4 regions of the Clostridium thermobutyricum genome follow, and region 1 is predicted to be linked to each of the others. Evidence: riboswitches for the same ligand, from Rfam matches in the RefSeq annotation. Region 1 holds a riboswitch; each other region holds the start of a gene.
The links. Region 1 has a riboswitch for S-adenosylmethionine ahead of HMPREF1092_RS09435 (methionine ABC transporter ATP-binding protein). Riboswitches for the same ligand answer to the same signal wherever they lie in the genome.
Positions count from the first base shown of each region.

Region 2: linked by a shared signal. The riboswitch ahead of HMPREF1092_RS05330 (amino acid permease) and the one ahead of HMPREF1092_RS09435 (methionine ABC transporter ATP-binding protein) in region 1 are both predicted to bind S-adenosylmethionine.
Region 3: linked by a shared signal. The riboswitch ahead of metK (methionine adenosyltransferase) and the one ahead of HMPREF1092_RS09435 (methionine ABC transporter ATP-binding protein) in region 1 are both predicted to bind S-adenosylmethionine.
Region 4: linked by a shared signal. The riboswitch ahead of HMPREF1092_RS02580 (methylenetetrahydrofolate reductase) and the one ahead of HMPREF1092_RS09435 (methionine ABC transporter ATP-binding protein) in region 1 are both predicted to bind S-adenosylmethionine.

Region 1 covers NZ_KB850956.1:2,017,048-2,019,252, forward strand. The annotation lists gene HMPREF1092_RS09435 (methionine ABC transporter ATP-binding protein) at 1-794, opposite strand, end outside; SAM riboswitch class I at 871-996, opposite strand; gene HMPREF1092_RS09440 (HD-GYP domain-containing protein) at 1,073-2,146, opposite strand; gene HMPREF1092_RS16510 (sensor histidine kinase) at 2,166-2,205, opposite strand, start outside.
Region 2 covers NZ_KB850956.1:1,154,288-1,156,492, forward strand. The annotation lists gene HMPREF1092_RS05320 (hypothetical protein) at 1-107, shown strand, start outside; gene HMPREF1092_RS05325 (cysteine hydrolase family protein) at 200-745, shown strand; SAM riboswitch class I at 823-926, shown strand; gene HMPREF1092_RS05330 (amino acid permease) at 1,035-2,205, shown strand, end outside.
Region 3 covers NZ_KB850956.1:2,255,595-2,257,799, forward strand. The annotation lists gene metK (methionine adenosyltransferase) at 1-1,102, opposite strand, end outside; SAM riboswitch class I at 1,185-1,300, opposite strand; tRNA gene HMPREF1092_RS10505 (tRNA-Tyr) at 1,623-1,707, opposite strand; tRNA gene HMPREF1092_RS10510 (tRNA-Thr) at 1,713-1,787, opposite strand; tRNA gene HMPREF1092_RS10515 (tRNA-Val) at 1,811-1,886, opposite strand; tRNA gene HMPREF1092_RS10520 (tRNA-Tyr) at 1,896-1,980, opposite strand; gene HMPREF1092_RS10525 (hypothetical protein) at 2,150-2,205, opposite strand, start outside.
Region 4 covers NZ_KB850956.1:581,117-583,321, reverse strand. The annotation lists gene HMPREF1092_RS02585 (S-ribosylhomocysteine lyase) at 1-175, opposite strand, end outside; gene HMPREF1092_RS02580 (methylenetetrahydrofolate reductase) at 189-1,055, opposite strand; SAM riboswitch class I at 1,129-1,219, opposite strand; gene HMPREF1092_RS02575 (MraY family glycosyltransferase) at 1,314-2,205, opposite strand, start outside.

The DNA.
Region 1 (2,205 bases):
ATAATTGCATTTTCTGAAAAATCACTTGGGAAGAATATTCTAATATTTATTCCTTCCTTTGGAAGAACATTGTCTTCATCTTCTCCTAAAAACTTTTTAAGATGAGTTTCTGGTTTTAAAAATAAATCTTTAGCTTTTCCTTGTGACTTTACAACTCCACCATCAAGAAGAGTTACTGTTTCGCAAACTTCTTTTACAACTTCCATTTGATGAGTAACCATGACTATAGTTATATTTAATCTTTTATTTATTTCTAAAAGTAGCTCTAAAATATCTTTTGTTGTTTTAGGATCTAATGCAGAAGTTGCTTCATCACAAAGTAAAATTTTAGGTTCTAATGCTAAAGCTCTAGCTATTGCAACTCTTTGCTTTTGTCCTCCACTTAATTCTTTTGGTTTACTATTTTTCTTTTCCTCTAATCCAACTAATTTTAAAAGCTCATGTACTTTCTTTTCAATTTCTTTTTTATCATACTTCCATACTTCTAAAGGAAGTGCTATATTTTCAAAAACTGTTTTTCTATTTAAAAGATTAAAATTTTGAAATATCATTCCTAAATTTCTTCTTAAATTTCTTATTTCATTTGAATTTAAATCTTTTATTTCTTGTCCCATAACAGTTAAAGAACCATTATTATACCCTTCTAATCCATTTATACATCTTAGCAAAGTACTTTTTCCTGCTCCACTATGACCTATTATTCCATATATTTCTCCTTCTTTTATTTCAAGAGAAATATTTTTTAAAACATTATTATTGCCAAAACTCTTATCCAAACTTGTTATTTTTATCATTTTTTTCCACCCCCAAAATTAAAAAATGCACTAGAGAACAAATCTCTAGTGCATGGAATATACCCTATTAACTTTTCTCTCATCTCCCAACATTTTGTTGCAGGATTTAGCACCACGTAAAAATAAATATAAAAATACTATATTTTAATTTACAGGTTGCCGGGTTTCATAGGGCCAGTCCCTCCACCACTCTTGATAAGCAATTATTAAATTTTCCGATTTCTTGTTATAAATATATTATTTTTTTAACAGTTTGTCAACTATTTTTAAAAAAAATTTTATATTTCTTCATCTGCATATTTGTGTGCTATAATAAAAAATTCATCTTTAACTTCTAAAAAAACTTTTACTAATTCAGGATCAAATCTTTTGCCACTAAATTCTTGTATAAAATTAACAGCAACTTGTGGATCTTTTGCACCTTTATAAACTCTTTTACTTACTATAGCATCAAAAACATCAATTACCATCATTATTCTAGCTGGTAAAGGAATATCTTCTTGCTTTAAACCTAATGGATAACCATTTCCATCCCATTGTTCATGATGATAATAAGCAATTTCTTTTGCACAAGCAAGAAGTTTATTTTCTTTTCCACCAAATTTATCTTCTGCATTCTTTAAAATTTTATATCCATAATAAGAATGACCTTTCATAACCTCAAATTCTTCATCTGTAAGTTTCCCATTTTTAAGTAATATATTATCTGGTATTCCTATTTTTCCTATGTCATGTAAAGCAACAGCTTTAATAATATCATATGTATTTTCGTAGTTTAATACATCTTTATATTTATCCATTTTTACCATATAATTTAGCATGACTTTAGCGTATTCTTTGCATCTTTCAATATGACATCCTAAATCTGAATCCCTAGTTTCAGCAATAAGTGCAAGAGTATCAATAAAAGAACTGTTAAATTGTTCTATCTCTTTTATTTTCTCATTAACTAGTCTCTCTAAGTTATCACTATATTCTTTTAATTTTATATAATTTCTTATTCTAGCTCTTATTAATTTAGGATGAACAGGCTTAGTTATATAATCTATAGCCCCTAAGCTTATTCCCAAATATTCATCTTTTATATTACTTAATGCAGTTAAAAGTATTACTGGTATATGCTTTGTCTCCTCCGTACTTTTTAATATTTTACAAACTTCATAACCATCCATTTCTGGCATCATAACATCTAATAATATTAAATCTGGTCCCCAAGACCTTGCAAGCTCTATTCCCTTAACCCCATTTAATGCCACATTTATTTTATATTCATTTTTCAATATTTCAACTAAAACTTTTACATTATCTGAAACATCATCAATAATTAAAATTTTATTATTCTTTCTATTCATCTTTATAAATCCTATACTTTCAAAGTTTACTTTCTAAATTTTTTACTTCTTCTGTTGCT
Region 2 (2,205 bases), 860 kb from region 1:
CTAAGCAAATGCAAGCAGAAAATAAAGTTATGCAACAAATACAAAATAATATGAATAAACAAATAAATGAAATGAATAATCAAATAAATAGTTTATTTAATAACTAATTTTAATAATAGAGACAGTATAAATTTATATTGTCTCTATTATTTATATAAAATATAATATTTATATAAATTTATTTAAGGGGAGTGGAAATATGGGAAAGTTATTAGTAGTTGTAGATTATCAAAAAGATTTTGTTGATGGATCAGCTGGCTTTGAAGAAGCTAAATATTTAGAAGAGGGAATATGCAATAAGGTTTTAAAATATTTAAATAGTGGAGATAGAGTTATTTGTACTCTTGATACTCATGGAGAAAATTATTTAGAAACTAGAGAGGGAAAAAATTTCCCCATAATTCATTGTATAAAGGGAACAAAAGGACATAGTATTTATGGAAAATTAGAAGATATAGTAAAAAATAATAAAGAAATATTTTTATTAGAGAAAAAAGCTTTTGGAATATCTCCTAAGTCACTTTGTGAAATCAAAAAAGATTTTGGAGATATAACTGAGATTGAAATAATAGGAATAGTTACAAATATGTGCCTTTTAAGCAATGTAGTAATGTTTCAAAATGCATATATAAATAGTGATATCATAGTTGATGCCAATTTATGTGCGAGTTTTGATAAAGAGATGCATGAAAAAACTTTAGATATATTAGAAGGTATCCATATAAAAGTGTTAAATAGAAAATAAAATTTATTTCAAATTTTCACATAAATTTAACTTGAAATATCATATAGATAATTTTAAAATAAGAATAAATAAATAATCTTTTATCAAGAAGGTGGAGGGACTGGCCCTATGAAGCCTAGCAACAGCTCAAATTTGAGAATTGTGCTAAATCCTGCAGAAATAATTTTCTGAGAGATAAGAGTATGTTACTTAGGAATATTTAGCTATCTTTTGTCTGAAAAATCAAAAGATAGCTTTTGTTTTTTCTCCTTCTTGGTTTAAGAAACAAAAGATAAAGGAGGAGTTAAAAATGAATAAAAAAAATTTAAGTATGTTTGGATTTTTATTTCTTACAAGTTCAATATTAATAGAAATTTATGAATATCCAACATTCGCTACTAGCGGATTTAATTCAATATTTTATTTATTAGTTGGTGGATTGTTTTGGTTTTTGCCAGTTTGTTTATGTGCTGCAGAAATGGCAACAGTTGAAGACTTCCAAGAGGGAGGAGTATTTACTTGGACAAGTAATACATTAGGAAAAAAATTAGGGTTTGCTCATATATTTTATCAGTTTATAGTTTTTACAATAGGAGCTGTAACAATGATTTATTTTATAGTTGGAGCTATAGCTTATGCCACAGGAATTGAAGAGATAAATTCAAATCCAATATTAAAGTTTTTATCTGTAATAATTATATTTTGGCTTATTACTTATGTACAGCTAAAAGGAATAAACAAAACTGCATTAATAGCTAAAATCGGATTTATTGGAGGAATATTAATTCCAGCATTATTTCTATTTATTCTTACAGGCATTTATATATTTAAAGGATATCCTATACATTTAGTAATGGATAAAAATACATTCTTCCCTAATTTACATAATAAGAGTTCTTTAGTTGTTTTAGTATCATTTATGCTTTCATATATGGGACTTGAAGTTTCAGCAACACATATTAATGATATGAAAAATCCAAAAAGAGATTATCCAAGAGCAATAATAATTTTACTTATACTTGCAGTACTTTTAAGTAGTATAGGTGCATTATCAATTGGAATGGTTGTACCAAAATCAGAATTAAGCTTAAATCAAGGTGTTTTTCAAGCTTTTACAAGTCTTTTAAATCATTTTGGAAATTTTAAGATAGTAGTAAAAATATTAGCGATTTTACTTTGTCTTGGTTCAATTGCAGAAGTTAGTGCATGGATAATAGGTCCAAGTAGAGGACTTTCATTAGCAGGAGAAAAAGGACTTTTTGATAAAAGAATAGCTAAAAGAAATAAAAATGATGTAGCATCATATATACTTATAATACAAGGAGTATTAGTAACTATATGGGCATTTATAATTACTTTTGGGGCAGGGACTTCAAATAATTCATTTTTTATGGCAATGACTCTTACAGTTATAGTATATCTTACAGCATATTTTTTATTTTTCTTAGCTTACATAAGATTAACATGGAAATATGATAATT
Region 3 (2,205 bases), 240 kb from region 1:
GTCCGTAAGCAGCAGTTTGTTTGTAGATTGGTCTTCTTAAGTCTAAGTCTCTTATTATAGCACCTGGTCTTAAGTCAAATACTTTTTCTACTATTGAAACGATTTGTTCATCTGATATTTTACCAGTTTTGAATGTTTCAACTCCGATTGAAACTGGTTTAGCAACACCTATAGCATAAGCTAATTGTATTTCTAATTTATCTGCAACACCAGCAGCAACTAAGTTTTTAGCAACCCATCTTGCAGCGTAAGCAGCTGATCTATCAACTTTAGTTGAGTCTTTTCCTGAGAAAGCTCCACCACCGTGTCTTCCCATTCCACCGTAAGTATCAACTATGATTTTTCTTCCTGTTAATCCACTATCTCCTTGTGGTCCACCAACAACAAATCTTCCAGTTGGGTTTATGAAGTATTTAGTTTCTGCATCTAATAATTCTGATGGAATTACAGCATTTATTACATGTTCTCTTATGTCAGTTTGAATTTGTTCTAAAGTTACTTTGTCACTGTGTTGAGTTGAAATAACTATAGTATCAATTCTTACAGGTTTTTCATCTTCATATTCAACAGTAACTTGAGTTTTACCATCTGGTCTTAAGTATGAAAGAGTTCCATTTTTTCTTACTTCAGTAAGTCTTCTTGAAAGTCTGTGAGCCATAGCGATTGGAGTTGGCATATATTCTTCAGTTTCGTTTGTAGCGAATCCGAACATCATTCCTTGGTCTCCAGCACCTACTGCTTCAACTTCATCTTTTTGACCTTCTTTTGATTCAAGAGCTTCATCAACTCCCATAGCGATATCAGCACTTTGTTCATCTATTGTAGTCATAACTGCACAAGTATCACAGTCAAATCCATATTTAGCTCTATCATATCCAATTTCTCTTATTGTTTCTCTTACAACCTTTGGAATATCAACGTAACAGTTAGTTGTTATTTCTCCCATTACCATTACCATTCCAGTAGTTACAGCTGTTTCGCAAGCAACTCTTGCGTTAGGATCTTTTGCTAAAATTGAATCTAATACTGAATCTGAAATTTGGTCACAGATTTTATCTGGATGCCCTTCAGTAACTGATTCTGATGTGAATAATCTTCTCATATCATTATTCTCCTTTCAAATCTATAAAAATTTTTTTATAATAAAAAAACTCTTCGATAAGAAGAGAACTAGTTGCCTATTCTTCTCATCTTGTAGATAAAATCTACAGGAATTAGCACCACACATATTAATTAAAATTAATTACTGTAGGTTGCTGGGTTTCACAGGGCCATTTCCCTCCACCTCTCTTGATAAGAGTTTAGTTATTTAATTTGCTTTATTTTCTTTGAAAATTGTAACACACTAAAATATAATAAGTCAACACATTATATATTTAATAAAATTTTATTTGAAAATATGAATTTTTTCTTAAGCAAGATAAACATAGAATATATCTTAGTAGTCAGTTTTTAACATTTATTTCATTTATATATTTTTAATGTTTTTAATATTTTCTCTTTAATATACAGTTTGTAATTTCTTAAATTTATTCACTATATCTATTATTATTACTATAATAATATTATTACATTTATTTAAAAATTCTAATAAAAAAAACGCTAAGATATTTCTTAGCGTTTGGTGGTGGGAGAAGGATTCGAACCTTCGAAGCAAGTTGCAACAGATTTACAGTCTGCCCCCTTTGGCCACTCGGGAACCCCACCTTATTTGGAGCTGGCAATAGGAATCGAACCTACAACCTGCTGATTACAAGTCAGCTGCTCTACCGTTGAGCCATGCCAGCGCACGTTTTCATTTTATTTTTAATGGTGGTCACAACAGGGATCGAACCTGTGACCCCCTGCTTGTAAGGCAGGTGCTCTCCCAGCTGAGCTATGCGACCTTAATTAAATGGTGGTGGGAGAAGGATTCGAACCTTCGAAGCAAGTTGCAACAGATTTACAGTCTGCCCCCTTTGGCCACTCGGGAACCCCACCAAAATTTATTTAATTTACGGAAGACCAACGTCCAACCGACAATAGTTAGTATATATTCATAAAGGATTATTTTCAACCTTTAAATTAGGCTATTTAACAAAATTATCATTATTTTTCTATGTTTTTCTCCAATTACTTAACTTTTATACTTATATGTGATTTATTTCCCTTATTTATATTTGCCAATGATTTCAAAAAATAACTTGCTATCCTCTAATAACAATC
Region 4 (2,205 bases), 1.4 Mb from region 1:
AATGCTCCAAACCATGCATTGCTGCTGTTCCAAAACTTTCTTTATTTGGTTGAAGAAATCTTATATCAAATTTACTTACTGTATCCCCTTTTTCTCCAACAAGAGCACAACATTTTCTTATATATGGTGCTTTTACTGTTCTGTGATCTAATTCAAAACTTTCTACTTTATTCATAATTCTATCCCCTTTACTCATTAACTGCTTTTAATACTGTTTTTATATTTTCTTTTATTTTTCTCGCCACATATGGATTATTCATTGTATAAAGATGAATTCCATCTACTGAACTTGATGAAAGATCAATTATTTGCTCTACAGCATATGCTATTCCAGCTTCTCTTAAAGCTTCTGGATTATGCTCATATCTATTCATTATTTTTTTAAACTTTAATGGAATATAAGCTCCACAAAGATTTCCTATCCTTTGAATTTGCTTTTTATTTATAACTGGCATTATACCAGCTTGAATAGGGGCTTTAACACCACTATTTCTAGCTTTTTCTAAGAATTCATAATATGTTTCATTTGAAAAAAATAATTGACTTATAAAACTGCTACATCCATTTTCTTCTTTTCTCTTCATATTATCTATTTCTAAATCTATAGATTTGTTTTCTATATGACCTTCTGGATAACAAGCACCTATTATATTAAAATCTTCTCTTAAATGATTCATCAGATTACTTGCATATAAAAAATCTCCACTATTACATTCTTCTTTTTTATCCCCTCTAAGTGCAAGTATATTTTCTACTCCTTCAAGAGCCAATCGTTCCTTTATAAAATTTATATTTTCTTTTTTTGCTCCTATGCTAGTAAGATGTGCTAAAGCTTCTATTTTATAAACATTTTTTATAAGTGATGATATTTCTGTAGTTTTATTATTTACACTTGTCCCACCTGCACCATATGTTACACTTATAAAATCTGGATTTAATTCACTTAACTCATTTAAAGCATTATATATACTCTTTATTGGAGACGTATTTTTAGGTGGAAAGACCTCAAAAGAAAAAACTAACTTTTTTTCATTAAATAAATCTCTAATTCTCAATATTTTACCCCCTTTTTATATAAAAAAGTCTTAAGGATATTTCCCTAAGACTTTATATAATCTTAAATAAAATTCCTTATCTCCTTGGATTTAGCACCACACATAAATCAAATGTAGGTTGCTGGGTTTCATAGGGCCAGTCCCTCCACCACTCTTGATAAGTTTATTTTTTATTATTATATATTATATTCCTTTTTTTTGTAAATATATCTTTTATATAAATTAAAAAGAAGGCTATCGCCTTCTCAAAAATTTTTCTTAAAAATGATTATAAAATAATAGTAATATTGATATAATACTACACATTATACTTATTCCAACTATACAACTCACAGTTTGTTTCGGAGTAAAGCCTTTAGCTTCTAATCTAAAGTGTATTTGACTTCTATCTGCTTCATAAACTGCTTTTCCTTCACTATATCTTTTTATTATAACAAAAATATTATCAAATATAGGTACAGCTAAAGCTAATATTGGTAGTAGTATACTTAAAACAGTAGCTTGTTTAAAAGCTCCATCTAAAGCTATTATACTCAAAATGAATCCTAAAAAGTTTGCTCCAGAATCTCCCATAAATATTTTAGCAGGATGCACATTGAATATTAAAAATCCAATTAATGTTCCAGCTATTACTATTGAAACATTTGCAGAATCAACTTGACCTAATATAATTGCTGCAATAAAAAATGTTATTGATGAAACAAGAGATATTCCTCCCGCTAGTCCATCCATCCCATCAGACCAATTTATAACTGTTGTAACTCCAAAAATCCAAGTTATACTTAATATAAATTGAAGTGTATGATTTAACACAATATACTCTCCACTAAAAGGATTTGTAAAACCTCTAAAAGCTACTCCTGCATTATATACTAATACTGCTGAAAGTATTTGTACAATTAATCTTGGAGCTATCTTAAATTCTTTTCCCTTTGATTTATAAAAATCGTCTACAAGACCTATTAAAAGTATCATCGTAGACCCTATGAATATAAAAATCTTCCTTTTATCTACATCTCCAGTAAAAAAGTACACTGAAAAAAATCCTATGTACATTGCAACTCCACCACAAAGAGGTGTTATTTTTTTATGCTGCTTTCTTTTGGTTGGTTTATCTGTAAATTTAAATTTATATGATAATTTCATAAGT